Regions from separate parts of the Streptomyces sp. NPDC057900 genome, predicted to be linked through region 1. Evidence: predicted binding sites of a transcription regulator. Region 1 holds the regulator's gene; the other holds the start of a gene.
The links. The regulator HspR, encoded in region 1, represses chaperone genes until heat shock. The targets are predictions, from matches to a motif close to TTGAGNNNNNNNNNCTCAA.

Region 1 (15,610 bases):
TGCCTCCGGCCGCGCCATGGCGCTGCGGTTCTCAGATACCGAGATCTTCCCGAAGCCGGTGACGCTGCGGCGATTGACCTCGCTGGCCAGGGGGCGAGGGATACCGTGGTCGCCGGGCTCGTTGATCTCGCTGTCCAAGATCAGCAGCGAGCTGTTCCAGGCTGTTTACCAAGACGGGCACCGAACGACGTGAGCGATCCGGAACGCGCGATGCTGCTGTCCGTCCACCCGCGCTTCGCCAACGCGATTCTGGCGGGCAGCAAGACGGTGGAGGTCCGCCGCCAACGCGTCGCCGCGCCTCCCGGAACGCCAGTCCTGCTCTATGCGACCGCGCCCACCATGGCCCTGGTGGGCATGGCGCGTATCTCATCGATTCATGTGGCCTTGCCCAAGGAGGTCTGGTCGGCGCATCGTGCCCAGACGGGAATCACCCGACGCGAATACGACGTCTACATGGACGGGGCTGTCCAGGCGAGCGGGCTGACCTTGGAGGACCCCATCTCCTTCGAGGATCCGGTGCCGCTCAGTGCGCTGCGGGCGGCGGGAACTTTCCATCCGCCGCAGAGCTACCGCTATCTGAGTAGCGCTGACCTATCTCAGGTATCAGAGGCCGGCCCTGCCGTGGGGAGCGCGCTTCGCCGAGTACTGCCAGATGCAGTTCACGTCTAGGAATCGTCTCAGCCGAGTGAAGCACCGCTCGACGACGTTCCGCCTTGCGGGCAGGCATTGTCGAATGCAGAGTGGCCAGCTTCCCCCGCTCACCCGGCGGGCCCGCTTGGTGATTTACCGCGCGCCCGTACGCGTAACCGGGGGTTCCTCGTACGCAGGCGCCAGGAGAGCAAGGGGGACCTGCGGGGAGGCGGTACAGATCCGAGTAGTTCCCACAGCGGACGAGAACCGCTGGCCCACTGGGCGAGGAGATGGCAGTCCACGAGGTGGAGGCCCTGGGAGTCGGCGAACTCCAGGGCAGGCTTGGAGAAGCGGCCGTTGGTGAGCATGACCACGACGTCACCGCCGTGTACTTGGCGGCCTGTGCCGTTGAGGGCGAAAAGGTCGGGCGAGCCGACCGCTGATCCCCGCACGCCGTCTTTGCGATGCTTGCACTGGATCACCCAGCGGCGGCCGTGAGGATCGGTGGCCTTTACGTCAGCTCCCTGGTCGCCGCCCCTACCAACTTGCTGCGCGTCTCGACAGCCATCTCGATACATCAAGTCTCTTACGGCGTATTCGAACTGGGTGTAGTGCAGGCCATCCAAATGCTCTGCCGAGTATCGGAACTCTTGTGCTCGGATGGCATCTCGGCGGACCTCTTTCCTCTGCAGGTACACGCCGACGGTACCCATACCCGCTGCCGCGATGACCGGAAGTGCGAAGACCCATGGGCGCTCGGCCACCCAAGACGCCACCGACGCGATGAGGCTGGACGTCACCGCACCGACCAGGCCGATCATCAGCAGAAAATGAAGATCGGATCCCTTCTGTTTGCGGGGGCGACTGCTCCGGCGACGCCGGACCGGACGGCGGATCATCGTCCACTCCCTGGGCTGGGAAGGACGATCGGATACGAGACAGTTGGTGTTGGCCGCACGGCAGACTTGTCCCATTCGGGCGGCTTGCTCATGTAGGCCCCTGTGGGTTGCTGCTGTGATTGCTGCTGCGGTAACCGGAACTGCCTCGAATGCGTATCGGCGACTGCAGTGACGGTGCTGCCGTCGCCAAGGACGGACACCTCGGCTGCGACCGCTCCCAGGATGGGAGTTTTCCGGCGGGCGCCGGCTGGAAGATGGGCACGCCTCCTCACCAGGGTTCTGTCCGGCTTCACGTACTGCTCAATCACGGGCACGGCCGTATCTCCCATCCAGTTGAGCCATGTCTCCCTGCACGACGGCCCCATGAAAGCACCCGACGCTGACAACGCGTCACAAAACGATTGCCGTAAGTGTTCAACTGGCGCCACTGGCGGGCTGCCCGGGCGGTAGGTCTACAGGTGAGCCCGACCTGTCCTTGGTAGATGTGAACTTGTCGTCCCACGCTTACGTGTGTCGCGGATCACCCGGCGTGCGTCTCGTGGTGTGGGGTGAGCGTGTGGGGAGTCGACCCACGTAGTGCGTCGCGCGCCCTCTGGGCTGCGCACCCGCACAAGATGGGGCACGCGAAGGGCATGCCGCCCCCGAAGTGGTCTAGACAACAAGAAAGGCCCCGGTCATTGACCAGGGCCTTCATCATGGAGCGGGTGACGAGAATCGAACTCGCGCTCTGAGCTTGGGAAGCTCATGTTCTACCATTAAACTACACCCGCGTAACGCGCTGGCTGACCAGCGACGCATCGTCCCACACTGTACCCCATGGCGGGGCCCTCGTTGTGCTTGCCCGGGTGGTGGGTGGGGGTGGATGGGGTTGTGGTGCGAGGTGGATGGGGTTGGGTGGGGCGGGAGTTGGGGGCGTAGCGTGGGGTGTCGGAGTGCCGTGTGGAGTGGCGTCCTGTTCATCCCCTAATGTGGCTTTCTCGTCCACGGTTTGATGGGGAAGGGACTTGATGGAGTCCATGGAGCGCACCGTCGTCCGCTGTGCCGAAGGGCACGTTTTCGCTACCGCCTCGTTCCCGATGCAGCAGCTCGGGGCCGGGCGGATCGGTCCCGGGCGGCTTATCCGATGTCCTCGATGCGCCCGGTTGCGGCATGCCGTGCCGGTGGGGTTCGAGGAGCGGTAGGGCTTTAGGGAGCGTGGTGACAGGCGCGCGGGGCGGCCCGATGTGGGTGGGTCCGCGCGTTCTGCGTATCCTCGGTGGGTGCTTCTCTCAGACAAGGACATCCGGGCCGAGATCGACGCCGGACGCGTACGTATTGATCCGTTCGATACGTCGATGGTGCAGCCGTCGAGCATCGATGTGCGGCTCGACCGCTACTTCCGGGTGTTCGAGAACCACCGCTATCCGCATATCGATCCCGCGGTCGAGCAGGTCGATCTGACCCGCACGGTCGAGCCGGACGGGGACGAGGCGTTCATCCTGCACCCCGGTGAGTTCGTGCTCGCCTCGACGTACGAGGTCATCTCGTTGCCCGACGATCTCGCGTCGCGGCTGGAGGGTAAGAGTTCGCTCGGCCGGCTCGGGCTGGTGACGCACTCGACGGCCGGGTTCATCGATCCGGGGTTCTCCGGGCACGTGACGCTGGAGCTGTCGAATCTGGCGACGCTGCCGATCAAGCTCTGGCCGGGGATGAAGATCGGGCAGCTGTGCATGTTCCGGCTGAGTTCTCCGTCGGAGTTCCCGTACGGCTCCGAGCGGTACGGGTCGCGGTATCAGGGGCAGCGCGGTCCCACCGCGTCGCGTTCGTTCATGAACTTCCACCGGACGCAGGTGTGATGCCCGATGAGTGATGACGTGCGGGAGAACCTGACTTACGACGGCTTCGGGCACGCCGTGCGGGAGCTGGCGCAGGCCGTGGCCGATGACGGGTACGAGCCGGATGTGGTGCTGTCCATCGCGCGCGGCGGGGTGTTCGTCGCGGGCGGGCTCGCGTACGCGCTGGACTGCAAGAACATCCACCTGGTGAATGTCGAGTTCTACACCGGGGTGGGCACCACGCTGGAGATGCCGGTCATGCTGGCGCCGGTGCCGAACGCCATCGATTTCTCGGACAAGAAGGTCCTGATCGCCGACGATGTCGCCGACACCGGGAAGACGCTGAAGCTGGTGCGTGACTTCTGCATCGATCACGTCGCCGAGGTGCGGTCCGCCGTCATCTACGAGAAGTCGCACTCGCTGGTGAAGTGCGAGTACGTGTGGAAGAAGACCGATCGCTGGATCAACTTCCCGTGGAGCGTGGAGAAGCCCGTCGTGCGGCGCAGTGGGCAGGTTCTCGACGCCTGAGGCGGTGCGGACGCGGACGTGAAAGACCCCCGGGCCCTGTGGCTGCTCCGGGGGTCTTTTCGGGTCGGTCGGTTCAGATCGTGCCCAGCTTGAGGATCGACACCAGCGCGATCAGCTGGATCGCGCTCGCGCCCAGCGCCTTCGGCCACGGCAGGTCGTGGGACTTGCTCACCATCGAGGTGAGCAGGGCCGCCGCCGCCAGCCAGGTCAGCCAGCCGAGGATCTGCACCAGGGAGTTCTCGCCGCCCAGGAACAGCGCGAAGATCAGGCGCGGGGCGTCCGTGATCGACATGATCAGCATGGAGAGGCCCACCGTCGGCTGCCAGGCGCCGTCGCCGCCCAGCTGGCGGGCGAGCGAGTGGGTGACCGCGCCGAGCACCAGGCCGCCGATGACGAAGCCGACGCCGGTGATGATGACGTAGGGGATGGCGTTGCCGACCGGGGCGTTGATCGCGTCGTCGCGGGCCTGGTCGAAGCCGAAGAGCGCCAGCAGGCCGTAGAGGAACGTGACGATGAGCGCCGGGCCCCAGACGGGGTAGTCGCGCATCTGCCAGAACGTCGGGCCGGGGCGCGTCACGATGCCGGTCAGCAACTGCTTCCAGTGCAGGCGCGGGCCCGACGGCTGGACGGGGGCCTGGCCGGCGCGGTAGGTGTTGCCGTCGCCGTAGGGGTCCTCGTTGATGCTGAAGGCCTGCGTGTGGCCCGGGTTGTTCGCGTACGGGTCGCCGCTCTGGTGCGGGTGCTGCTGAGGGTGCTGCGGGTGCTGCTGGGGGTACGGGTCGGCGAAGTACTCCGGCTCGTCCGGTCCGCCGCCCTGGTACCCGCCACCGGTCTGGTGCCCGCCACCCGCCTGGTAGCCGCCGCCCTGGTAGCCGCCACCGCCCTGGTAGCCGCCGGGGTGGTTCCCGCCGCCGTTGTGCGGGGCTCCGTTTCCTCCCGTCGGCGGCCATTGCTGCTGTCCGTACGGCGGCGGTGCCTGATTGCCGTACGGCTGCTGCCGCGGTTGCTGCTGCGCTTGCTGCGGGGTGCGGTTGTCCCGGCCGCGTCCGATCCTGAATCCAGCCACGTAATCGAACGTACCTGGTCCGTCCGGGGTGGGTGGGAGGGGCGGGGGAACTGGGCCGCCTTTGACGCTCAGCTGTGACATCCCCTAAGGGAACCCTGGGGGGTTGCCCCCAGGGGACGGGGAGGGGGCGCGCGAGGTGCGGTCAGCTCGTGTTGAACAGTGCGCTGGTGAACGTGATCAGCGGGCGGTCCGGGGTGGCCGCCGGGTACAGGGCGATCAGGTCGGCCGTCTCCCCGCGGTGCGTGCGCACCACCGTGTCGGGCTTCCGGTCGCCGTCGAAGTCCGCGTACCGCACGAGCAGGGTCGTTTCCGCGCCGGACCCCGCACCGGCCCCCGGGCTCCTGCGCAGGGGCGCCTCCGGGAGCTTTCCGGTGGGGGCCTTGAAGCGGTACGGGCCGCCCGGCCTGCCCGGTCCGTCGGGGCTGCCGAGCAGCAGCGTGCCCTTGGCCGGCGTACCCGGCTCGTGGGGGCGGGCGGCGTACACCAGGTCGTCGTAGCCGTCCCCGTTCACGTCCGCCCGGGGTTCGGGCGCGGACAGCGCGGGCCCTGCCCCCGGGATCGTGCCCCCGGCCGCGTGCGGGCGGCCGTCGCGGGTGAAGGGGCCGCGCAGGAAGCTGAGCCGGCCCGCGCTCGCCGTCACGGCCAGATCGGGCTTCCCGTCCCCGTCGAAGTCGCCGCAGACCGGCTGGTCCGCCCACTCGTTGCCGAAGCGGGCCCGGTCCGGGATGCGGAGCGCGACCGCCCTGCCGGTGAGGCCCGCGGGGGAGCCGAAGAGGATCTGGAGCGGTACGGGCGGGCGCCCGATGCCGTTGTACGGGGGGTCGGTGGCCACGACCAGGTCGGTGAAGCCGTCCCGGTCCAGGTCGCAGGAGGCCTCCGCGTCGAACGCCGAGGGGAGGGTGTCGCCGATCTTGGCGGCGTTCGCGTGCGCGCTCAGCAACTGGCGTACCGACGGGTCCAGGCCCCGGGAGGCGGAGCCGTACACGATGCCGATGCCCGCGTCGTCGCCGTGGGCGTCCGCCGCCGGCTTCACCAGGTCGTTCAGGACGAGGTCGCGGTGGCCGTCGCCGTTGAAGTCGTCCGGGGTGCGGCTGCCGGTGCCGCGCGGGACCGGGTGGCGCTGCGCGCCGGCGAGTCCGGACAGCGCGGTGGGCGGGGCGTCGCCGTTCTTGCCCGGCCCGGCGGGACCGGCGGAGTCCGGGGAGCCCCCGCAGGCCGCGAGCAGGAGGGCGCAGGCGCAGCCGGCCGCGGCGGTGGCCGTCGCCCTCGCGATTCGTATCCGCACTAGCCCGCCCGCCCGTCCTCGTTCGTCCCATGTGCCCTGGGTGTTCGGCGCGAAGCTCTGGTGCCGTCATACCTGCCAGTGGCCGTCCCACATGATGCGGCACCGGGGCCGGAAAGCAGAAGCGGCCGGTCCTGCCCCCGAGGCAGGTCCGGCCGCTTCCGCGACGCCGTCGGGCGTCTGCCGGTTACTTCACCGGTTCCGGCTCCGGCGCGTCAGCCGTTTCCGGCTCGCCCGCCGGGTCTGCCGGGGTCTTCACGGAGTCGAGCAGCAGCTGCGACACGTCGACCACCTGGATCGACTCCTTCGCCTTGCCGTCGTTCTTCTTGCCGTTGACCGAGTCGGTCAGCATGACCAGGCAGAACGGGCAGGCCGTGGAGACGATGTCCGGGTTGAGGGAGAGGGCCTCGTCGACGCGCTCGTTGTTGACGCGCTTGCCGATCCGCTCCTCCATCCACATCCGGGCACCACCGGCGCCGCAGCAGAAGCCGCGCTCCTTGTGGCGGTGCATCTCCTCGTTCCGCAGCCCCGGGACCTTCGCGATGATCTCGCGCGGGGGCGTGTAGATCTTGTTGTGACGGCCCAGGTAGCAGGGGTCGTGGTACGTGATCAGACCCTCGACCGGCGTCACCGGGATCAGCTTGCCCTCGTCCACCAGGTGCTGGAGCAGCTGCGTGTGGTGGATGACCTCGTACTCGCCGCCGAGCTGCGGGTACTCGTTCGCGATGGTGTTGAAGCAGTGCGGGCAGGTCGCGACGATCTTCTTCGTCGCCCTGGCCTTCTTCGTCGAGTCGTCCTCGTCGTCCTCGCCGAAGGCCATGTTCAGCATCGCCACGTTCTCCTGGCCGAGCTGCTGGAACAGCGGCTCGTTGCCCAGGCGGCGGGCCGAGTCACCCGTGCACTTCTCGTCGCCGCCCATGATCGCGAACTTGACGCCCGCGATGTGCAGCAGCTCCGCGAAGGCCTTGGTGGTCTTCTTCGCGCGGTCCTCCAGGGCGCCGGCGCAGCCGACCCAGTAGAGGTAGTCGACCTCGGTGAGGTCCTCGACGTCCTTGCCGACGATCGGGACCTCGAAGTCGACCTCCTTGGTCCACTCGACGCGCTGCTTCTTGGCGAGCCCCCAGGGGTTGCCCTTCTTCTCCAGGTTCTTGAGCATCGTGCCCGCCTCCGACGGGAACGCGGACTCGATCATCACCTGGTAGCGGCGCATGTCGACGATGTGGTCGATGTGCTCGATGTCGACCGGGCACTGCTCCACGCACGCACCGCAGGTGGTGCAGGACCAGAGGACGTCCGGGTCGATGACGCCGTTCTCCTCCGCCGTGCCGATCAGCGGGCGCTCGGCCTCCGCGAGGGCGGCCGCGGGGACGTCCTTGAGCTGCTCCTCCGTCGCCTTCTCGTTGCCCTCCATGTCCTTGCCGCCACCGGCCAGCAGGTACGGGGCCTTGGCGTGCGCGTGGTCGCGCAGGGACATGATCAGGAGCTTGGGGGAGAGCGGCTTGCCGGTGTTCCAGGCGGGGCACTGCGACTGGCAGCGGCCGCACTCGGTGCACGTGGAGAAGTCGAGGATGCCCTTCCAGGAGAACTGCTCGACCTGGGAGACACCGAAGGTGTCGTCCTCGCCCGGGTCCTCCCAGTCGATCGGCTTGCCGCCCGACGTCATCGGCTGCAGCGCGCCGAGCGCGACCTCGCCGTCGGCGTTGCGCTTGAACCAGATGTTCGGGAAGGCGAGGAAGCGGTGCCAGGCGACACCCATGTTGGTGTTGAGCGAGACCGTGATCATCCAGATCAGCGAGACGCCGATCTTGATCATCGCGGTGAGGTAGATGAGGTTCTGCAGGGTGCCGAGCGCGAGTCCCTTGAAGGCGAGGACCAGCGGGTACGAGACGAAGTACGCGGCCTCGTAGCCGCCGACGTGGTGGATCGCGCCCTCAAGGCCGCGCAGGGTCAGGATCGCCAGGCCGATGACGAGGATGACGTACTCGACGAAGTACGCCTGCCAGGCCTTCGAGCCCGCGAACCGCGACTTGCGGCCGGCCCGGGAGGGCAGGTTCAGCAGCCGGATGGCGATCAGCACGAGAATGCCGACCGTCGTCATCAGGCCGATGAACTCGATGTACAGCTCGAACGGCAGCCATTCACCGATGATCGGCAGGACCCAGTCCGCCTTGAAGAGCTGTCCGTACGCCTGGAGCAGCGTCGGCGGCAGTGTCAGGAAGCCGATGGCGACGAACCAGTGCGCGAAGCCGACGATCCCCCACCGGTTCATCCGGGTGTGGCCGAGGAACTCCTTGACCAGGGTGATCGTGCGCTGTTTCGGGTTGTCCGTGCGACTGCCGGCCGGGACCGGCTGTCCGAGCGTGACGAACCGGTAGATCTGCGCGACGGCTCGGGCGATGAGCGCAACGCCGACCACGGTCAGCACCAGCGACACGATGATCGCGGCGAGTTGCATTGGGGGCTCCTCGGGCCTGCGAGGGTGGGATTCAGCGGTGATCGCTGACTACTCAAGATGTTACTCAGATGCTTACTAAGCAGTAACTTAATCAGTCTGTGCTGACACTATCCACTTATTCCGCCACGCTGTAGTTGGGCAGGCGGTGATCTGTGTCGCTCAGGCATGCCTGGCCCCGCCGGGCGAGTCCGCGGACCGTCCGGCGTAGCGGAGTGTGTACGGCCTCTGCCAGGATCGCCAGGTCCAGTGCGGTGCCCCGGTGCTCGGCGTAGTGCTGGTCGAGGAGGTCCGCCTCGTCCCACGGCATCGTGGAGCGGCGGCGTACCTGCGCCAGGCCGGTCAGCCCTGGCTTCAGTTCACGCCGCCAGTCTCTCGCACCGGCGGCCGTGCCCCGTTCGTCGTCCGGTGCGAGCGGTTCGGGGCCGACCAGGGAGAGCTCGCCCCGTACGACGTGCGGCAGCCGGGAGAGCACGTCGAGCCGCAGCCGCCGGGTGCGCAGTGTCCGCAGTACGAAGGGCCTGCCCGCCGGTCCGGTGCGCGGGGAGCGGTCCAGTACGCCGCCGGGCCGCCGCCGTACGGCGAGGGCGAGGGCGGCCGCCGCGAGGGCGGGGGCGGCCAGCAGCAGGAGGGCCGAGCCGAGGAGCAGGTCCAGGGTGCGTTTGGCGGTGGGGCGCGGCGGGGCGAGGGCTCTCAGGCGGGCGAGGACTGCGAGGGCGTGCGCCGTGCGGGGTGGCCGCGGGGGCTGCCAGGGGCGCCGCGCCGGGCCCGGCCGCCGACTCCATTCCTGCCGCCGCCCCGGCATGTGCCGTCGTCCCGGCGTGTGACGTCGTCCCGGCCGCTGCTTCCGCATCGTTCTCACCTGCCTGGTGTAGCCCTGGTGTGGTTGCCTGTTTTGTGTGACTCGCGGCATTTTGTGACAGAACGATCCCACGGCGCGATGATGGTGGGGCGGTGTGTGGCCCGTGAGGCGGGCAGGTGTCGCCGGGGGAGCGGCTCGGATTCGTCCCGTGTGGTGCGTATGCGGCCTGCGCCTCGTATGTGTCCGCCGTCACAAAGATGGACAATTCGCTGGTGGCGCGAGGTGTGTGCACGATAGTTGAGTCGCCTCGACTCAGGTCTGTTGACTCCGAGGGTGATGTCATGCATCCTTGAGCCAGATCCACTCAAGTAGTCAGTTGGAGGAATTGAAATGGCACGTGCGGTCGGCATCGACCTGGGCACGACTAACTCCGTCGTCAGCGTTCTCGAAGGCGGCGAGCCCACCGTCATCACCAACGCCGAAGGCGCCAGGACCACGCCGTCCGTCGTCGCCTTCGCGAAGAACGGCGAGGTTCTGGTCGGCGAGGTCGCCAAGCGCCAGGCAGTGACGAACGTCGACAGGACCATCCGCTCCGTCAAGCGCCACATGGGCACTGACTGGAAGATCGACCTGGACGGCAAGAGCTTCAACCCGCAGCAGATGAGCGCCTTCATCCTGCAGAAGCTGAAGCGTGACGCCGAGTCGTACCTGGGCGAGAAGGTCGCCGACGCGGTGATCACCGTTCCGGCGTACTTCAACGACTCCGAGCGTCAGGCGACGAAGGAGGCCGGCGAGATCGCGGGCCTGAACGTCCTGCGTATCGTCAACGAGCCGACGGCCGCCGCGCTGGCGTACGGGCTCGACAAGGACGACCAGACGATCCTCGTCTTCGACCTCGGTGGCGGCACCTTCGACGTGTCCCTCCTGGAGATCGGCGACGGCGTCGTCGAGGTGAAGGCCACCAACGGTGACAACAACCTCGGTGGTGACGACTGGGACCAGCGCGTCGTCGACTACCTGGTGAAGCAGTTCGCCAACGGGCACGGCGTGGACCTGTCCAAGGACAAGATGGCTCTCCAGCGTCTCCGCGAGGCCGCGGAGAAGGCGAAGATCGAGCTGTCGTCCTCGACGGAGACCACGATCAACCTGCCGTACATCACGGCGTCGGCCGAGGGCCCGCTGCACCTGGACGAGAAGCTCACGCGCTCGCAGTTCCAGCAGCTCACCGCGGACCTCCTGGACCGCTGCAAGAACCCGTTCCACAACGTCATCAAGGACGCGGGCATCCAGCTCTCCGAGATCGACCACGTCGTTCTCGTCGGTGGCTCGACCCGTATGCCGGCCGTCGCCGAGCTCGTCAAGGAGCTCACGGGCGGCCAGGACGCCAACAAGGGTGTGAACCCGGACGAGGTCGTCGCCATCGGCGCCTCGCTCCAGGCCGGTGTCCTCAAGGGCGAGGTCAAGGACGTCCTGCTCCTCGACGTGACCCCGCTGTCCCTCGGTATCGAGACCAAGGGAGGGATCATGACGAAGCTCATCGAGCGCAACACCACGATCCCGACCAAGCGTTCCGAGATCTTCACGACGGCAGAGGACAACCAGCCGTCCGTGCAGATCCAGGTCTACCAGGGCGAGCGCGAGATCGCGGCGTACAACAAGAAGCTCGGAATGTTCGAGCTGACCGGTCTGCCGCCGGCCCCGCGTGGCGTGCCGCAGATCGAGGTCGCGTTCGACATCGACGCCAACGGCATCATGCACGTCGCTGCCAAGGACCTCGGCACCGGCAAGGAGCAGAAGATGACCGTCACCGGTGGCTCCTCGCTGCCGAAGGACGAGGTCAACCGGATGCGTGAAGAGGCCGAGCAGTACGCGGACGAGGACCACCGCCGCCGCGAGGCCGCCGAATCGCGCAACCAGGGCGAGCAGCTCGTCTACCAGACGGAGAAGTTCCTCAAGGACAACGAGGACAAGGTCCCCGGTGACGTGAAGACGGAGGTGGAGACCGCGCTCACCGAGCTGAAGGAGAAGCTCAAGGGCGAGGACACCGCCGAGATCCGTACCGCCACCGAGAAGGTCGCGGCCGTCTCCCAGAAGCTGGGCCAGGCGATGTACGCCAACGCCCAGGCCGAGGGCGGCCCGCAGGCCGAGGGCCAGCCGGGTGCCGAGCAGGCGCAGGGCGACGCCCAGGACGATGTCGTCGACGCCGAGATCGTCGACGACGAGAAGGACACCAAGGGCGGTGCGGCGTGACCGAGGAGACTCCGGGCTTCGAGGAGAAGCCCGACGTCCCCTCCGGCGCCACCCCTGAAGACGCCGGGACGGAGGCCGCCACCCCCTCTTCCGAGGAGGCGGCGGCCCCCGCCGGGGACGCGAACGAGACAGCCGGTCTGACGGCACAGCTGGACCAGGTCCGCACCGCGCTCTCCGAGCGCACCGCAGACCTCCAGCGGCTCCAGGCCGAGTACCAGAACTACCGCCGCCGCGTGGAGCGGGACCGGGTCACGGTCAAGGAGATCGCGGTCGCGGGTCTCCTGTCCGAGCTGCTGCCCGTGCTCGACGACGTCGGCAGGGCCCGGGAACACGGCGAGCTGCTGGGCGGGTTCAAGTCGGTGGCCGAATCGCTGGAGACGGTCGTCGCCAAGCTCGGCCTCCAGCAGTTCGGCAAGGAGGGCGAGCCCTTCGACCCGACGATCCACGAGGCCCTGATGCACTCGTACGCGCCGGACGTCACCGAGACGACCTGCGTGGCGATCCTGCAGCCCGGGTACCGGATCGGCGAGCGCACCATCCGTCCCGCACGGGTGGCGGTGGCCGAGCCCCAGCCGGGGGCGACGCCCGCGGCCGCGAAGGACGCGAAAGAAGAGCAGGCAGCCGACGAGGAGAGCGGTGGCGGCGAGGAGGTCTGACATTCTGTCCGACCACCTGGCAGCACATCGCCCGGCCACCGGGCCTCGCGTACGGATCACGCCGCACAGCGGCACGGTCCGTACGCGAGGCCCCGGGCCGGTCGTCCGGAAGGAGGGACGTCGATGAGTACGAAGGACTTCGTCGAGAAGGACTACTACAAGGTTCTCGGCGTCCCGAAGGACGCCACGGACGCCGAGATCAAGAAGGCGTACCGGAAGCTCGCCCGCGAGTTCCACCCGGACGCCAACAAGGGTGACAACAAGGCGGAGGAGCGCTTCAAGGAGATCTCCGAGGCCAACGACATCCTCGGTGACACCAAGAAGCGCAAGGAGTACGACGAGGCCCGCGCCCTCTTCGGCAACGGCGGCTTCCGCCCCGGACCCGGCAGCGGTGGCGGCAACTTCAACTTCGACCTGGGCGACCTCTTCGGAGGCACTCCGGGCGGGGCCGGCCAGGGCGGCGGAGCCGGCGGCTTCGGCGGCGGTGGCGGCGGCCTGGGCGACGTGTTCGGCGGCCTCTTCAACCGGGGCGGCGGCGCCGGCACCCGGGTGCAGCCGCGCCGCGGCCAGGACATCGAGTCCGAGGTGACGCTCAGCTTCACCGAGGCGGTCGACGGGGCCACGGTCCCGCTGCGGATGTCCAGCCAGGCGCCCTGCAAGGCGTGCTCCGGCACCGGCGACAAGAACGGCACCCCCAGGGTCTGCCCGACCTGCGTCGGCACCGGACAGGTCTCGCGCGGCACCGGCGGCGGGTTCTCGCTCACCGATCCCTGCGTGGACTGCAAGGGCCGGGGCCTCATCGCCCAGGACCCCTGCGACGTCTGCAAGGGCAGCGGCCGGGCGAAGTCGTCCCGCACCATGCAGGTGCGGATCCCGGCGGGCGTCTCCGACAGCCAGCGGATCCGGCTGCGCGGCAAGGGCAGTCCGGGCGAGCGCGGCGGACCGGCCGGTGACCTCTACGTCATCGTCCACGTCGACGCCCACCCGGTCTTCGGCCGCAAGGGCGACAACCTCACGGTCACCGTGCCCGTCACCTTCACGGAGGCGGCGCTCGGCGGCGAGGTGAAGGTGCCCACGCTCGGCGGCCCCCCGGTCACCCTGAAACTGCCGGCCGGCACGCCCAACGGCCGCACCATGCGCGCCAGGGGCAAGGGCGCGGTGCGCAAGGACGGCAGCCGCGGCGACCTCCTGGTCACCGTGGAGGTGGTGGTCCCCAAGGACCTGGGCACGGACGCCCGGGACGCCCTGGAGGCCTATCGCAAGGCCACCGCGGACCAGGACCCGCGGGCGGAGCTGTTCCAGGCAGCGAAGGGAGCTTGAGATGGACGGCCGCCGGCGTAATCCGTACCAGCTGACCGATGAGTCCCCGGTGTACGTGATCTCGATCGCGGCCCAGCTCTCGGGGCTGCATCCCCAGACGCTGCGCCAGTACGACCGCCTCGGCCTGGTCTCCCCCGACCGCACGGCCGGGCGCGGCAGGCGCTATTCGGCCCGCGACATCGAGCTGCTGCGCACCGTGCAGCAGCTGTCGCAGGACGAGGGCATCAACCTGGCCGGCATCAAGCGCATCATCGAGCTGGAGAACCAGGTCGCCGCGCTCCAGCAGCGGATCGCCGAGCTCTCGGCGGCCGTGGACGGCGCGGACGCGGCGCTCCAGCAGCGCGAGGCCCAGGTGCACGCCTCCTACCGGCGCGATCTGGTGCCGTACCAGGACGTGCAGCACACCAGCGCGTTGGTGGTCTGGCGGCCCAAGCGGCCCAAGGAGTAGTGCTTCTCGTTCGGCTCAGGCTTCACCGAGGCCCGTCGTCCCGCTCGCGCGGGGCGGCGGGCCCTCGCCTTGTCCCGGCCGGGGCCCGGCGATCCCGGAGCTGACGAGCAGGGCGCCGAGCTGGGTGCGGCTGGTGGCGTTGAGCGTGTGCATGAGCTTGGAGACGTGGGCGCGGCAGGTGCGGACGCTGATGCCGAGCTTTCCGGCCACGACCTGGTCGGCGTGGCCCTCGACCAGGAGCCGGGCGACGCTCAGCTGGACGGCGGTGACCGAGGTGCCGGCCGGGGCGGCCGGCAGCGGCTCCGTGAGCGGGATGGCCTGCGCCCACAGGACTTCGTACATCTGGATCAGATAGCGGACCAGCGCGGGGTGCCGGATCTCCAGCGCGACATCGCGCGCGGCGTTGGCCGGGATGAAGGCCACGGTGTGGTCGAAGACGAGCAGCCGGTCGACCGTCTGCTCCAGTGTGCGGATCTGGAGGAGGCCCGGCGGCATCTGCCTCAGATAGGCCTTGAAGGCCTGGTTGTAGCGGACGGGGTGCTGGTAGATGTGCCGGAGCGGGGTGCCCCGCTCCAGGGTCAGCCTGGCCCGCGACAGGGCCCTCTGGAGCTGGTCGGGCGGTCGGGTGCTGCCCGGCTGCAGCGTCCGGATCTCCTCCGTGGCGCTCTCCGTCGCGTTCTGGACGGCGGCGTCGATCAGGGGCAGGCCTTCGAGGACGGTGATGGCGAGGTTGGGGTCCGTACTGGCCACGGTCGTCAGTGGTGCCAGCGAGTCGGCCAGCGCGGCCGAGAGGCTGAGGCGTTCGTGGATCTCCCGCACGACGGGCTGCAACAGATGGGCCAGGGCGGCGGAGGGCGGCACGGGACGTACCCAGGCCTCGTCCTGCGGGTCGGGGTGGACCAGCGCCAGCTCGGTGAGGCAGGGCGCCGGTTCGATGGCGGTCCGGGGTATCCGTCCCGCGCTCAGCGCCTCGGTGTAGATGCCGACCGCCGTGTCGCACAGGGCGCGGTCCTCGTGGGCGTGCGCCGGTGTGTCCTCATCTCTGCCCATTCGTGCCCCCCACTTTCGGCAGTGCAGCAAGATGACGGTGGTGGCAGCGTAGTGCGCGGTCCACTGTGGGTGTTGCGGGGGAGCCGGAAGTCCTCCCGGCCCGACCCGGGGCGGGGGATCTCCGGAGTGCCGTCCGCTCAGGAGTCCTGATCGAGGATTCCCGACTGGGCGATCAGGTAGCCGAGCTGGGCGCGGCTCGTGCTTCCCAGCACCGCGGACAGCTTGGCGACATGGGCGCGGCAGGTGCGGACGTTCATGCCGAGCCGACGGGCTATCGCTTCGTCGACGTGCCCCTCGATCAGGAGCGTGGCGATGGCGCGCTGGACGCCCGTGATGCCGTCGCGGGCCGGGTCGTACGGAGCGGCCTCGTCCAGCGGGACAGCCCGGCGCCAGAGTTGTTCGAAGACCTTCGT
Region 2 (15,610 bases), on a different contig from region 1:
GCCAGTATTTCGCAGGAGTAGACCAACGGCACCGCCCCGGCCCTCTTCCGCAGCACGGGTCTACGTGCGTAGCGTCATGCATGGCATGTTCACACCATGACGTGCCATCAGGGGTGCGCCCACCGGTCCCTGAGTCAGCAGATCCCCCCACTGAGGCCTCGGAGGCACGCAATGCCCGTGCACAGATCCGGCTCGAAGACCGCTCGCCGCTCACGCATCGCGGCCGCGGGAACTCTGCTCGCAGCACTCTCCCTCCTCATCACCCTGCCCGGCGCCGCGGGCGCCGCGGGCAACCCGGCCACCGGGGACCCCACGAAGCCCGCCAGGGGCTCGGCCACCATGGGCATGGGCGTCGCCGCCCACGACGGCCGGGGCGGACTGCCGACCGACACCCGTGCGGTGCAGACGGAGGGCGTGGACGTCAGCGGCCACCAGAACGCCGTGAACTGGTCCGCCCTCTGGAGCAGCGGCGTCAAGTGGGCGTACGTGAAGGCGAGTGAGGGCACGTACTACACGAACGAGGACTTCGCCCAGCAGTACAACGGTTCGTACAACGTGGGGATGATCCGCGGCTCGTACCACTTCGCCACCCCGGACACCACGAGCGGCGCCGTGCAGGCCAACTACTTCGTCGACCACGGCGGCGGCTGGTCCAAGGACGGCAAGACGCTGCCGGGCGCGCTCGACATCGAGTGGAATCCGTACGGCGACCAGTGCTACGGCAAGACCCCGGCCGCGATGGTCTCCTGGATCCGCGACTTCGTGAACACCTACAAGGCGCGCACCGGACGCGACGCGGTCATCTACACCGCGACGAGCTGGTGGCAGACCTGCACGGGCAACAACGCGGGCTTCGGCACCACCAACCCGCTCTGGGTGGCCCGCTACAACTCCACGGTCGGCGCGCTCCCGGCCGGCTGGGGCTTCTACACGATGTGGCAGTACACCTCGACGGGCCCCACCGTGGGCGACCACAGCCACTTCAACGGCGCCCTCGACCGCGTACAGGCGCTGGCCAACGGCTGAGCCGCCCCGCCGGCAACCGCCCGGCGCACCCTCCCCACAGAAGAGCCCGGTGACGCACCCCGTCACCGGGCTCTTCCCGTTCCACGCCCCTGACCTGCGATGAAGCATCTGAGGGAGGCAGGCACCCCCGCTATACATGGCATGTATACGCGGTGTGTATAGTCCCTCCGGGCGCACGCCGAGTGCGCCATTCGGCCAAGACATTCAGCCAAGAAGGAGTGACCCGCCTTGCCCAGTAGGACGAAGTCGATCGGTACGGGGTTGGCCGTCACCCTTGTGACAGCCCTCACCCTCACGCTCAGCGGCTGCTCGATGGAGACCACCGCCCCCGGTTCCGCGCGCGCCGACGCCGCCTCGGACTCCAAGGGCTCTTTCGGCCCGGTGGACTGCCGCAAGGCCAAGTGCATAGCCCTGACGTTCGACGCGGGCCCGGCCGAGGACACCCCCCACCTGCTGGACATCCTCAAGGAGAAGAAGGTCCACGCGACCTTCTTCCTGCTGGGCAAGAACCATGTGAAGAAGCACCCGGACACGGTCCGCCGGATCGAGGCCGAGGGTCACGAGGTGGCCAACCACACCTGGTCGCACGAGATCCTGACGGACAAGAAGCCCGCCCAGATACGCGCCGAGCTGGAGAAGACGCAGGACGCGATAGCGGCGATCACCGGCAAGAAGCCGAGGCTGATGCGCCCGCCGCAGGGCCGCACCGACGACACCGTCTCCAACATCAGCAAGGACCTGGGGCTCTCCCAGATCCTGTGGAGCGCCACCGCCAAGGACTACTCGACGACCGACTCCGCGCTGATCAAGAAGCGGATACTCGACCAGGCGAGCAAGGACGGCATCATCCTGCTGCACGACATCTACAAGGGCTCGGTGCCCGCGGTGCCGGGCATCATCGACGCGCTGAAGAAGCAGGGCTACACCTTCGTGACGGTCCCCCAGCTGATGGCACCCGCCGAGCCGGTCCCGGGGACCATCTACCGCCCGTAGGACCTCCGGTACGCGAAACGGCCCGCCGCCCCCGCGAAGGGGGAGGCGGGCCGCCCGTACCGGCCGTGCGCGTGGTGCCACGTCCGTCACGCCGTGGCGCTCAAGCGGCGGCCGGGATCCTCCGCTCCGCGAGGGCCGAGGCCGGGGCGAGGGCGATCTCCAGCACCTGGCGGACGTCGGTGACCGGGTGGACCTCCAGGGTCTCCAGCACCTCGGCGGGGACGTCGTCCAGATCCGCCTCGTTGCGCTGCGGGATCACCACGGTGGTGATGCCCGCGCGGTGGGCGGCGAGCAGCTTCTGCTTCAGGCCGCCGATCGGCAGCACCCGTCCGGTCAGCGACACCTCACCGGTCATCGCCACATCCGTACGGACCAGCCGTCCGGAGAGCAGCGAGGCCAGCGCGGTCGTCAGGGTGATGCCCGCGCTCGGGCCGTCCTTGGGGACCGCGCCCGCCGGGAAGTGGATGTGCACACCCCGGTCCTTGAGGTCCGCGACCGGCAGTTCCAGCTCCGCGCCGTGCGAGCGCAGGAAGCTCAGCGCGATCTGCGCCGACTCCTTCATGACGTCACCGAGCTGGCCGGTGAGGGTCAGTCCGGAGGCACCGGTCTCCGGGTCGGCGAGCGAGGCCTCGACGAAGAGGACGTCACCCCCGGCACCGGTCACCGCGAGCCCGGTGGCCACGCCCGGCACCGCGGTGCGGCGCTCGGCCGGGTCCTGGGCGGACTCGGGGACGTGGTGCGGGCGGCCGATGAGGCCGCGCAGGTGCTCGTCGGTCACCGTGAACGGCAGCTCCCGGTCGCCCAGCTCGTGCTGGGCCGCGACCTTGCGCAGCAGCCGGGCCACGGAACGCTCCAGGTTCCGCACGCCTGCCTCGCGGGTGTACTCGCCGGCCAGCTTGCGCAGGGCCGACTCGTCGAGGGTGACCTCGTCCTGCTCCAGGCCGGCCCGCTCCAGCTGGCGCGGGAGCAGGTGGTCGCGGGCGATGACGACCTTCTCGTCCTCGGTGTAGCCGTCGAGCCTGACCAGCTCCATCCGGTCGAGCAGGGCTTCCGGGATCGCTTCCAGGACGTTGGCGGTGGCCAGGAAGACGACGTCGCTGAGGTCGAGTTCGACCTCCAGGTAGTGGTCGCGGAAGGTGTGGTTCTGGGCCGGGTCGAGCACTTCGAGGAGGGCTGCGGCGGGGTCGCCCCGGTAGTCGGAGCCGACCTTGTCGATCTCGTCGAGCAGGACGACCGGGTTCATCGAACCGGCCTCCTTGATGGCGCGGACGATGCGTCCGGGCAGCGCGCCGACGTAGGTGCGCCGGTGGCCGCGGATCTCCGCCTCGTCCCGGACGCCGCCGAGCGCGACGCGGACGAACTTACGGCCCATGGCGTGCGCGACGGACTCCCCGAGCGAGGTCTTGCCCACGCCGGGCGGACCGACCAGGGCCAGCACGGCGCCTCCGCGCCGCCCGCCGACCACGCCGAGACCCCGGTCCGCGCGCCGCTTGCGCACCGCGAGGTACTCGGTGATGCGCTCCTTCACGTCCTGCAGGCCCGCGTGCTCGGCGTCCAGGATCTCCTGGGCGCCCTTGATGTCGTAGGCGTCCTCGGTCCGCTCGGTCCACGGCAGTTCGAGGACGGTGTCGAGCCAGGTCCTGATCCAGGAGCCCTCGGGGCTCTGGTCGGAGGAGCGCTCCAGCTTGTCGACCTCCTTGAGCGCGGCCTCGCGGACGTGCTCGGGAAGGTCCGCCGCCTCGACGCGGGCCCGGTAGTCGTCGGACTCGTCGCCGGAGCCGGAGTCGCCGTTGAGTTCGGAGAGCTCCTTGCGGACGGCGTCGAGCTGGCGCCGCAGCAGGAACTCGCGCTGCTGCTTGTCGACGCCCTCCTGGACGTCCTTGGCGATGGACTCCGCGACGTCCTGCTCCGCGAGGTGTTCGCCGAGCCACTGGATGGCGAGCTTCAGCCTGGCGACCGGGTCGGCGGTCTCCAGCAGCCGCACCTTCTGGGCGGTGGTGAGGAAGGGGGAGTATCCGGAGTTGTCGGCGAGCGTGGAGATGTCCTCGATCTGCTGGACCCGGTCCACGACCTGCCAGGCGCCGCGCTGCTTCAGCCAGCTGGTGGCGAGTGCCTTGTACTCCTTGGCCAGCTCGGCGACGGCTCCGGGAAGGGGATCGGGGGCCGACGCGTCGACCCGGGTGCCCTCCACCCAGAGCGCGGAACCCGGTCCGCCGGTACCGGCGCCGATCCGTACCCGGCCGCGGCCCCGGATGAGCGCGCCGAGGTCTCCGTCGGAGAGCCGTCCGACCTGTTCGACGGTGCCTATGACACCGATGCCGGTGTAGGTGCCGTCGATGCGCGGGACGAGCAGCACCTCGGGCTTGCCGCCGCCCTCTCGGGTGACGGCCTGCGCGGACTCCACAGCGGCGCGTACGTCGGTGTCGGACAGGTCCAGAGGCACCACCATTCCGGGCAGCACGACCTCGTCGTCGAGCGGCAGCACAGGCAGGGTGAGCGGTGTGACCGCATTGGACTCAGTAGCCATGATCTCCCCTTCGGCAGTCAAGTTGAGCTATGCAGACTCAATGCTTATGAGCTGCTCAATGTTCCCCAAGCCGTGTTCGCTGTGAGCGATCAGGAGCCCGGTCAGGAGCGCGAACGGGAACGACTGCCTCCGCCTGCCCTTCGTGCAACACGGGAGAGCGCCCGTGAAATCCCGCGAAATCCCGTGGAAGGCGGCGGCCGCGCCGGACAGTATGGCGCCATGAACGATGCGGCTTCCCCCTCGCAGGCCCTGCTGGTCGTCGACGTCCAGAAAGCGGGGGTGGCGGGCGACCGCGCGGTGCCCGGCGCGGCCGGACTCCTGGAGCGGGTGGCGGAGCTGATCGCACGGGCCCGGAGCGGCGGCGCGCTGGTCGTGCACCTCCAGAACGACGGCGCGCCCGGCTCGGGCGACGAGCCGCACACCCCGGGCTGGGCGCTGCACCTGCCCGTCGAGGCCGGTCCCCGGGAGGTGGTGATCCGCAAGACCAGGGACGACGGCTTCGCGGGCACCCGGCTGGGAGAGCTGCTGAGCGGTGCCGGGGCCCAGTCGCTCGCGGTGTGCGGGGTGATGTCGGAGATGTGTGTCCAGGCCACCGCCCGCACCGCCCTGGCCCTGGGCTACCGGGTCGTCCTGCCGTACGACGCCCACGCGACGCAGGACATCCCGGCCGCCCCCGGCATCAGCGCCGCCGTCCCGGCCGCCGTGGTGTCCCGGGTCGCGGCGTGGGCGATCAGCGGCGATGCCGAGGTCACCGTGGCGGCCGCGGACGTGACGTTCACCGCCCCGCCGTCCCGGCCGCGCTGAGCCCGGAAAAGCGTTCGGCATGGTCCGGGCGGCAGGGCAGAGTGCCCGTATGAACGAGGACAGATGAACGAGGACAGAGGACTGGAACCCGACGGCACGATCGCCCGCGAGGGCTCGCTGAGCCGGGTGCCGGAACGGTTCGCGCCGGTCGTGGCGGCTGCCCGTTCCCGGATCTCGGAGGTCTTCGGCCCCGACCGGCTGGACAGCGCCTACATCTACGGAAGCATTCCGCGCGGCACGGCCGTTCCCGGCGTCTCCGACCTGGATCTGCAACTGGTCCTGCACGACGAACCCACCGGGGCGGACCGGGCAGACACCGACGCCGTCGGGGCCGGACTCGACGCCTCGTTCGGGGAGATCGACGGCGTCGGCGTCCTGCTGTCCGGCAGGGACACCGTGCTCAGCGAACTCGAACGCCACGACATGGGCTTCTTCATCGCCTGCCTGTGCACCCCGCTGCTCGGCGACGACCTCGCCGGGCGGCTGCCGCGCTACCGGCCGGGCTCGCTCCTCGCCCGGGAGACCAACGGCGACCTGTGCCTGCTGCTGCCCGGCTGGCACGAGCGGGCGGCCGGGGCCACGACGGACTCCGAACGCCGCGCCATGAGCCGCCGCGTCGCCCGCCGGATCGTACGGACGGGCTTCACGCTGGTGATGCCGAGGTGGGGCGGCTGGACCAGCGATCTGTCCGAGTGCGCCGAGCTCTTCGCCCGTTACTACCCGCAGCTGCCCGAGCGGGCGGAACAGATGCGGCTCGCCGCCCGTACGGGCCGCACCCCGACCGCCGACCCGGCCGTCCTGTCGGTGCTCGTCGACGACCTCGCCCCGTGGCTGGCGGCCGAGCACATCGCGGTGCACGGCGAGAAGGCATCGCGCCCCTGACCGCGCCGCGAACCGGGCACCCAGCGCCCCGCCGGCCGGGCAACCCGCTGGCCCCGGCACCGCCGCTCGGGCCAGGATGGGCCCGACACCGACCGGCGGTGACCGCACCCGCCGACCAACCCACCGGAGACCCGCGCCATGCACCACGCCTACGGCCCCGACGCCCTCGCCCCCGTCACCCTCGACCGCCGCGAGGGACCGTACGGGGAGGTCGTCCTGCGCAGGCGGGGCGACGACTTCGAGATCATCGCCAACGGGTGCTTCCTGATGGACACCTCGGACGGGCGTTCGGAGCGGCTGCTGATCGACGCCGCCCTCGCCGCGCTGCCCGCGGACCGGCCGGCCCCGGCGGTGCTCATCGGCGGCCTCGGGGTCGGGTTCTCGCTCGCGCGGGCCGCCTCTGAACCCCGCTGGGGCCGGGTCGTGGTGGTGGAGCGGGAACAGGCCATCGTGGACTGGCACCTGGGCGGGCCGCTGGCCGGGATCTCGGGAGAGGCGCTGGCCGATCCGCGGACCGGGATCCTGACGGCGGATCTCGTCGGCCATCTCCGTACCACTACGGAACGTTACGACGCACTGTGTCTGGACATCGACAACGGGCCGGACTGGACGGTCACGGAGGACAACGGGAACCTCTACTCCCCCGCCGGTCTGGCCGACTGCCTCCGGTGCCTCACCCCCGGCGGAGTGCTCGCGGTGTGGTCCGCCCAGCCGTCCGCAGAGTTCGAGGAAGCCCTGCGGGATGCCGGATTCCATGGGGTTCGGACCGAAGAGGTAGGCGTTGCCCGAGGTGTGCCCGACGTGGTCCATCTCGCAATTCGCGCCGACTGAGATTCCCCCGCCGGGTATCCGGACCCCGGGGACGGCCGGGGTCCAAGCGCCACAAGAGCGACACTCCACCTCCTTCGCGCGGGCCGCGCGCCCCCGCGCCCTTGCACCCTGCGTAGCCGGGAAGCGTCCGCTGCCTTTACGCTGCTGACCGATAACGGGATCTCCCGCGAAATTCACAAGCGATAACCGTGCGTCCGGGGGAATGACCCCCGCGAGAACGGGCAGGGGCGGGGCGATGGAACAGACACACACCACCCACAACGGTGTCGCGGCCACCCCTGGCGCGCAGCGCCGGGTGCTGGTGGTCGAGGACGACGCGACGATCGTCGATGCCATTTCCGCCCGGCTGCGGGCCGAGGGCTTCCTGGTGCAGACCGCGCTCGACGGCCCCGCGGCCGTGGACGCGGCCGAGGCCTGGCAGCCGGATCTGATGGTGCTCGACATCATGCTGCCCGGTTTCGACGGGCTGGAGGTCTGCCGCCGGGTACAGGCCCAGCGCCCGGTGCCGGTCCTGATGCTGACCGCCAGGGACGACGAGACCGACATGCTCGTCGGCCTCGGGGTCGGCGCCGACGACTACATGACCAAGCCGTTCTCCATGCGCGAGCTGGCGGCCCGGGTGCACGTCCTGCTGCGCCGCGTCGAGCGGGCCGCACTGGCCGCCGTGACGCCGCGCAGCGGCATACTGCGCCTCGGTGAGCTGGAGATCGACCACGCGCAGCGCCGGGTGCGGGTGCGGGCGGACGACGTCCATCTGACGCCGACCGAGTTCGACCTGCTGGTCTGCCTGGCCAACACGCCGCGCGCGGTGCTGTCCCGGGAGCAGCTGCTGGCCGAGGTCTGGGACTGGGCGGACGCCTCCGGCACCAGGACCGTCGACAGCCACATCAAGGCGCTGCGCCGGAAGATCGGCGCGGAGCGCATCCGTACCGTGCACGGTGTCGGCTACGCCCTGGAGACCCCCGCGCCATGACCGCGCCCGGACCGGGGCTGCGGCCGTTCTCGATCAAGGCCAAGCTGGGCACCCTCGTCGTGGTCTCGGTCTTCATCACGACCGGGCTGCTGATGGTGGCCCTGCGCACCCGTACCGAGCTGCGGTTCATCACGGTGTTCTCGGTCATCGCGACCCTGCTGATCACCCAGTTCGTGGCACACGGCCTGACCGCGCCGCTGGACGAGATGCGGGCCGTGGCCCGGTCGATCTCGCACGGCGACTACACCAGACGGGTGAGCGGCGCCGACCGGCGTGACGAGCTGGGCGATCTGGCCCAGACGATCAACCTGATGGCGGACGATCTGGCGGCCGTGGACCGGCACCGCAAGGAGCTGGTGGCGAATGTCTCACATGAGCTGCGCACGCCCATCGCGGCGCTGAGAGCGGTGCTGGAGAACGTCGTGGACGGGGTGTCCTCGCCCGATCCGGAGACCATGCGCACCGCCCTCAAGCAGACCGAGCGGCTCGGCAGGCTGGTGGAGACGCTGCTGGACCTGTCCCGGCTGGACAACGGGGTCGTCACGCTGAAGGCCCGCCGGTTCGAGGTGTGGCCGTATCTGTCGGGGGTGCTGAAGGAGGCGAACCTGGCCACCGGTCACCGCCGGCTGTCGTCCGGCTCCGGGAACTCCACCCGTAAGGACGTCCATCTCCATCTGGACGTGTCGCCGCCCGAGCTGACCGCGCACGCGGACGCGGAGCGGCTGCACCAGGTGGTGGCGAACCTGATCGACAACGCGGTGAAGCACAGCCCGCCGCACGGCCGGGTGACGGTGCGCGCCCGGCGCGGCAGTCAGCCGGAGTCGCTGCATCTGGAGGTCCTGGACGAGGGCCCCGGCATTCCGGAGTCCGAGCGGCACCGGGTCTTCGAGCGTTTCAACCGGGGCGACGTGACGTCCCCGCACGGTCCGGGCAGTGACGGCGGTACCGGGCTCGGCCTGGCGATCGCCCGCTGGGCGGTGGATCTGCACGGCGGACGGATCGGTGTGGCCGAATCAGCTCGCGGATGCCGCATCCGCGTCACTCTTCCGGGGACCCATCAACCGCGAGGTTGACATAGGGTTCGAACCGGAAGGGCACGTTCTGCGTGTTCTGTTCAAGGGGTACGGTCCAAGGGGCCGTAACTGCGGTCTCGCGTACCCGGAGCAATGCGGAACCAAGCTTGTTTCCCGCCATTTCCTGCGCCGAAACCCGACTTTCGATGTGACTTGCACGACGAAGACCGGCCCGGTCCGCATGGAACGGTCCGGGAGGCGTAGCCTTGATTTCCGCTGTCCACCACCTTGTGAAGCGGAAGAGGGCGGTTGCCGCCGTGTCGTCTCAGTCCCCCAGTAACTCGAGCATCTCGACCGACCAAGCCAGCCCGGGTTCGAACCCGGCTGCTGCTTTCGGCCCCAATGAGTGGCTCGTCGACGAGATCTACCAGCAGTACCTCCAGGATCCCAATTCGGTCGATCGCGCCTGGTGGGACTTCTTCGCCGACTACAAGCCGGGTACGTCCGGCACGGCGGACAAGCCCGTTCCCGGCGCCGCAGCCGCGGGGGCTGCGGTGCCCACGGCTCCGGCCGTGACCGCGCCGACCGCCACCAACCACACCGCCCCTGCCGCGCCCGTGCAGCCCGCGGCCCAGGCCCCGGCCCCGGCCGCGCCTGCCGCCCCGGCGCCCGCACCCGCCCCGGTCGCCCCAGCGGCTCCTGCCGCTCCGGCCGCCCCGGCGAAGGCGGCACCGGCTCCCGCGAAGGCCGCCCCGGCCGCCAAGGCCGCCGCCGAACCGGCCGCGGAGGCCCCTGCCGGGCCCGAGTACGTGACGCTGCGCGGCCCGTCCGCCGCGGTCGCGAAGAACATGAACGCCTCGCTGGAGCTGCCGACGGCCACGTCCGTCCGCGCCGTCCCGGTGAAGCTGCTCTTCGACAACCGCATCGTCATCAACAACCACCTCAAGCGCGCCCGGGGCGGGAAGATCTCCTTCACGCACCTCATCGGGTACGCGATGGTTCAGGCCCTCAAGGCCATGCCGGCGATGAACCACTCCTTCGCGGTGAAGGACGGCAAGCCGACCCTGGTCAAGCCGGAGCACGTCAACCTCGGCCTGGCCATCGACCTGGTGAAGCCGAACGGCGACCGCCAGCTGGTCGTCGCGGCCATCAAGAAGGCCGAGACGCTCAACTTCTTCGAGTTCTGGCAGGCCTACGAGGACATCGTCCGCCGGGCCCGCAACGGCAAGCTCGGCATGGACGACTTCACCGGCGTCACCGCCTCGCTCACCAACCCCGGCGGCATCGGCACCGTCCACTCGGTGCCCCGCCTGATGCCCGGACAGGGCCTCATCATGGGCGTCGGCGCGATGGACTACCCGGCGGAGTTCCAGGGCACCTCGCAGGACACCCTGAACAAGCTGGGCATCTCGAAGGTCATGACCCTGACCTCGACGTACGACCACCGGGTCATCCAGGGCGCCGCGTCCGGCGAGTTCCTGCGGATCCTGTCCCAGCTGCTGCTCGGCGAGAACGACTTCTACGACGAGATCTTCAAGGCGCTGCGCATCCCCTACGAGCCGGTCCGCTGGCTCAAGGACATCGACGCCTCGCACGATGACGACGTCACCAAGGCCGCACGGGTCTTCGAGCTGATCCACTCCTACCGGGTCCGCGGCCACGTCATGGCCGACACCGACCCGCTGGAGTACCGCCAGCGCAAGCACCCCGACCTGGACATCACCGAGCACGGCCTCACCCTGTGGGACCTGGAGCGGGACTTCGCCGTCGGCGGCTTCGCCGGGCAGACCCTGATGAAGCTCCGCGACATCCTCGGTGTGCTGCGTGAGTCGTACTGCCGCACCACCGGCATCGAGTTCATGCACATCCAGGACCCGAAGGAGCGCAAGTGGCTCCAGGACCGGGTGGAGCGTCCGCGCCCCGCTCCGGAGCGCGAGGAGCAGCTGCGGATCCTGCGCCGCCTCAACGCCGCGGAGGCGTTCGAGACGTTCCTGCAGACCAAGTACGTCGGCCAGAAGCGGTTCTCGCTGGAGGGCGGCGAGTCCGTCATCCCGCTGCTCGACGCGGTCATCGACTCCGCCGCCGAGGCGCGCCTGGACGAGGTCGTCATCGGCATGGCCCACCGCGGCCGGCTGAACGTCCTGGCGAACATCGTCGGCAAGTCGTACGCGCAGATCTTCCGTGAGTTCGAGGGCAACCTCGACCCCCGGTCGATGCACGGCTCCGGTGACGTGAAGTACCACCTGGGCGCCGAGGGCACCTTCACCGGTCTGGACGGCGAGCAGATCAAGGTCTCGCTGGCCGCCAACCCCTCGCACCTGGAGGCGGTCGACCCGGTCCTGGAGGGCATCGCCCGCGCCAAGCAGGACATCATCAACAAGGGCGGCACGGACTTCACCGTCCTGCCCGTCGCGCTCCACGGCGACGCGGCCTTCGCGGGCCAGGGCGTCGTCGCCGAGACGCTGAACATGTCGCAGCTGCGCGGCTACCGCACCGGTGGCACCGTGCACGTGGTGATCAACAACCAGGTCGGCTTCACCGCCGCCCCGGAGTCCTCGCGCTCCTCGATGTACGCGACGGACGTCGCGCGCATGATCGAGGCGCCGATCATCCACGTCAACGGCGACGACCCGGAGGCCGTGGTCCGCGTCGCGCGGCTCGCCTTCGAGTACCGGCAGACGTTCAACAAGGACGTCGTCATCGACCTCATCTGCTACCGCCGCCGCGGTCACAACGAGGGCGACAACCCGGAGTTCACCAACCCGCAGATGTACACCCTGATCGACAAGAAGCGCTCGGTGCGCAAGCTCTACACCGAGTCCCTCATCGGTCGCGGCGACATCACGCTGGAGGAGGCCGAGCAGGCGCTCCAGGACTTCCAGGGCCAGCTGGAGAAGGTCTTCGCGGAGGTCCGCGAGGCCACCTCGGCGCCGTCCCAGCCGCACGTCCCGGACGTCCAGGCCGAGTTCCCGGTGGCCGTGACCACCGCGGTGTCCTCGGAGGTCGTGAAGCTGATCGCCGAGTCGCAGGTCAACATCCCCGACTCGATCACCGTCCACCCGCGCCTGATGCCGCAGATGCAGCGCCGTGCCGCTTCCGTGGACAACGGCACCATCGACTGGGGCATGGGCGAGACGCTCGCCATCGGCTCGCTGCTGATGGAGGGCACCCCGGTCCGGCTCGCCGGCCAGGACACCCGCCGCGGCACCTTCGGCCAGCGCCACGCGGTGCTCGTCGACCAGAAGACCGGCGAGGACTACACCCCGCTGCTCTACCTCTCCGAGGACCAGGCCCGTTACAACGTCTACGACTCGCTGCTCAGCGAGTACGCGGCGATGGGCTTCGAGTACGGCTACTCGCTGGCCCGCCCGGAGTCGCTGGTCATCTGGGAGGCCCAGTTCGGTGACTTCGTCAACGGCGCGCAGACCGTCGTCGACGAGTTCATCTCCTCGGCCGAGCAGAAGTGGGGCCAGACCTCCGGCGTCACGCTGCTGCTGCCGCACGGCTACGAGGGCCAGGGCCCGGACCACTCGTCCGCCCGCCCGGAGCGCTTCCTCCAGATGTGCGCGCAGGACAACATGACGGTCGCCATGCCGACGCTGCCGTCGAACTACTTCCACCTCCTGCGGTGGCAGGTCCACAACCCGCACCACAAGCCGCTGATCGTCTTCACCCCGAAGTCGATGCTCCGGCTGAAGGCGGCCGCGTCGAAGGCCGAGGAGTTCACCACCGGCGGCTTCCGTCCGGTGATCGGTGACGACTCGGTCGACCCGAACGCGGTGCGCAAGGTCGTCTTCTGCGCCGGCAAGGTCTACTACGACCTTGAGGCCGAGCGCGAGAAGCGCGGCGTGACGGACACCGCGATCATCCGCCTTGAGCGCCTGTACCCGCTGCCGGGTGCCGAGCTCCAGGCCGAGATCGCCAAGTACCCGAACGCCGCGAAGTACCTGTGGGCCCAGGAGGAGCCGGCCAACCAGGGCGCGTGGCCGTTCATCGCCCTGAACCTGATCGACCACCTGGACCTGGCCGTCGGCGCCGACGTCCCGCACGGTGAGCGCCTGCGCCGCATCTCGCGGCCGCGCGGCTCCTCGCCCGCAGTCGGCTCGGCCAAGCGTCACCAGGCCGAGCAGACCCAGCTGCTCGACGAGGTCTTCGAGGCCTGACCGGCACATCACGAACCGAGGGCCCGGCCCCGCGAATCCATCGCGGGGCCGGGCCCTCGGCGTTGCCGCCGGTGCTCGGAGGTACTCAGATCATCTGCGGCTCGAAGTCCCAGTACGGCCGGTTGCGGGAGCGTGCCGAGACCGTGTGAACGTGCTGCGCTCCCAGGGTGGCGGCCAGATCGCCGAGCGCCTCCGTCTCGACCTTGTCCGCCCGCTGCCGGTCGCGCAGTGCGCGCAGATCGGCCGCGTGCGCGATGCGGGCGGTGAGGGTCAGCGGGTGGGTCCTGCCGAGGACCTCGGTGGCCCGGGTGATGACCGAGTCCGTCAGCGCGGCGGCGGACTCGGGGTCGCCCACGAGATTGCGCAGCGCCGCGGCGTTGACCGCGCAGCCCAGCGTCCAGGGGTGGTCCTCGCCCACCGCCCGGCCCATGTCAGCGAGAGCCTCCTCCGCCAGGTGGTGCGCGTGGTCACGCTCCCCGACGTTGCGCAGGATCAGGGCGTGGTTGCCACGGGTGCCCGCCACGTAGGGATGCTGCTCACCCAGCATGTCCGTGTAGGCCTCGATGACCTTCTCGCTTATGGCCCGGGCCTGGTCGATGTCGGCGTGCTCCCGAGCGAAGCAACTCTGGCTCGCGGCGAACATCGTGGTGAGCGGGTCGCTCTCACCGAGCACCCGCTCACCGCGTTCGAGCACCCGGGTGAAGAGCTCGGCAGCCGGACCGCGCTGCCCCGAACGGTAGTAGCAGAGCGCCAGGTTGTGCTCGGCGCGCAGCGTCTGGGGGTTCTCGTTGCCCATCACGAGCCGGTGCACCCGGACACTCTGGGTCTGGAGCGATTCGGCCTCGCTGTACCGGCCGAGCAGGCGCAGATCGGTGGCGTAGTTGATCTCTGAGTACAGCGTCCAGCTGTGGCGCTGCCGGAGCAGCTGCCGCCGCGATTCCAGGGTGCGCCGATTGTGTTCCAACGCCTCCTCGTACCGTCCGAGCAGGCGCAGGGACGCTCCCAGGTTGTTCTGCGCGCTGAGCGTGAGCGAGTCCTGGTCCCCCAGCAGTTCGCGGTACGCGCTCAGGACCCAGCTGGACATCTCGTACGCCTCGTCGTATCGCCCGAGGCCGCGCAGGTCGGCCGCGAGGCCACTGGCGGCGCGCAGGTGCTCCAGGTCGTGGGTGCCCCGCTCGGCGCGCAGGTGGTCGACGGCGGCCCGCTCGATCACCTCGGTCCCGGCGTAGTCACCGACCGCGCGCAGCAGGTTGGCGTAGTTGTAGCTGAGGTCCCAGACCCGGGGGTGGATCTCCCCCATCAGCTCACCCCATGCCGACATGGCACGGGAGCCCAGCTTGATTCCGGCCCGGTACTCCCCGGAGAGGTACATGTAGCGCAGGCAGTTGAGCACCAGGGACTGGACCGCCGGGTCGGTGCTGCGCAGGACGTCGGCCCACTTCAGGTGCGGGGCGATCTCCGCGTACCGGGGCCACAGCCGGGTGTCGGTGGGACGGCCCGGGTCCGCGGCGGCGAGTGCGCGGCGGACCACGTCCATGAATTCCTGGCGGTCGTGCTCCGGCATGTCCTTGCGGACGATCTGGTGGACCATGCGGTGCAGATAGATCGACTCGCCCGAGGACGACTCGTCGATGACGGCCTCGTGGGACTCCAGGCGGACCACGGAGTACTGACGCAGCTGGCCGATCGCCTTGTTCCACAGCAGCGGGTCGTTCATCAGTCCGGAGAGCTGCTCGGGCAGCTCTCCGGGCGGCATCTCCTTCAACAGCCGTACGGGGATGGAGCCGGGCGCGAAGAAGCTGCACAGCCGCAGCAGGTCGACGGACTCGGGGACGGTGTCCCGGAGTTTGTTCAGCAGTATCGACCAGGCGGTCTGGAAGGCCAGCGGGAAGTCGGCGGAGACCTTGACGACGTCCTGGTCGATGCCGCCGCCGAGGAGTTCGATGTACTCCTCGACGGACATGTCGGAGTCGTTCAGCCAGCCCGCGGTCTGGTCGAGCAGCAGCGGGAGGTCCTCCAGTGCCTCGGCCAGCTGGTCGGCTTCGGTCCGGGTGAGGCGCGGGGCCCGGCGGAGGATGAAGGCGACCGATTCGTCGCGGTTGTAGACCGGCACATCGACCAGGTTGCTGTTGTGCTCGCCCCACTCGGGGTTGCGGGAGGTGATCAGGACATGGCCGGGGCCGGTCGGCACCAGGTCCCAGATCTGTTCCGGCTCGTCCGCGCCGTCCAGGACCAGCAGCCAGTGGGAGTGCGGGTCGCCGCGGCGCAGCGAGTCGCGGACCGCGCGCAGCCGCTCCCCGTACTCGGCGCCGGTGGACAGGCCCAGCTCCGGAGCGAGTTCGGCGAGCCTCTGGCGGTAGAGGGCACGCCGGTCGGCGGGCACCCACCACACCACGTC

Region 2: lon (endopeptidase La) is a predicted target of HspR. The motif match lies at 4,569-4,587, and genes of this name have one in related genera.

What each region holds. Positions count from the first base shown of each region.
Region 1 covers NZ_JBHVOI010000003.1:128,786-144,395, reverse strand. The annotation lists gene ACFVQ0_RS14930 (hypothetical protein) at 1-193, shown strand, start outside; gene ACFVQ0_RS14925 (ASCH domain-containing protein) at 190-669, shown strand; gene ACFVQ0_RS14920 (restriction endonuclease) at 759-1,529, opposite strand; tRNA gene ACFVQ0_RS14915 (tRNA-Gly) at 2,226-2,299, opposite strand; gene dcd (dCTP deaminase) at 2,789-3,364, shown strand; gene ACFVQ0_RS14905 (phosphoribosyltransferase) at 3,371-3,871, shown strand; gene ACFVQ0_RS14900 (Yip1 family protein) at 3,945-4,937, opposite strand; gene ACFVQ0_RS14895 (FG-GAP repeat domain-containing protein) at 5,080-6,222, opposite strand; gene ACFVQ0_RS14890 ((Fe-S)-binding protein) at 6,407-8,674, opposite strand; gene ACFVQ0_RS14885 (sugar transferase) at 8,790-9,476, opposite strand; gene dnaK (molecular chaperone DnaK) at 9,864-11,723, shown strand; gene grpE (nucleotide exchange factor GrpE) at 11,720-12,379, shown strand; gene dnaJ (molecular chaperone DnaJ) at 12,503-13,699, shown strand; gene ACFVQ0_RS14865 (heat shock protein transcriptional repressor HspR) at 13,701-14,147, shown strand; gene ACFVQ0_RS14860 (LuxR C-terminal-related transcriptional regulator) at 14,163-15,197, opposite strand; gene ACFVQ0_RS14855 (helix-turn-helix transcriptional regulator) at 15,335-15,610, opposite strand, start outside.
Region 2 covers NZ_JBHVOI010000002.1:1,242,629-1,258,238, reverse strand. The annotation lists gene ACFVQ0_RS13015 (lysozyme) at 172-1,026, shown strand; gene ACFVQ0_RS13010 (polysaccharide deacetylase family protein) at 1,339-2,019, shown strand; gene lon (endopeptidase La) at 2,120-4,546, opposite strand; gene ACFVQ0_RS13000 (isochorismatase family protein) at 4,766-5,350, shown strand; gene ACFVQ0_RS12995 (nucleotidyltransferase) at 5,414-6,232, shown strand; gene ACFVQ0_RS12990 (spermidine synthase) at 6,371-7,063, shown strand; gene ACFVQ0_RS12985 (response regulator transcription factor) at 7,299-8,036, shown strand; gene ACFVQ0_RS12980 (ATP-binding protein) at 8,033-9,109, shown strand; gene ACFVQ0_RS12975 (multifunctional oxoglutarate decarboxylase/oxoglutarate dehydrogenase thiamine pyrophosphate-binding subunit/dihydrolipoyllysine-residue succinyltransferase subunit) at 9,367-13,212, shown strand; gene fxsT (FxSxx-COOH system tetratricopeptide repeat protein) at 13,298-15,610, opposite strand, start outside.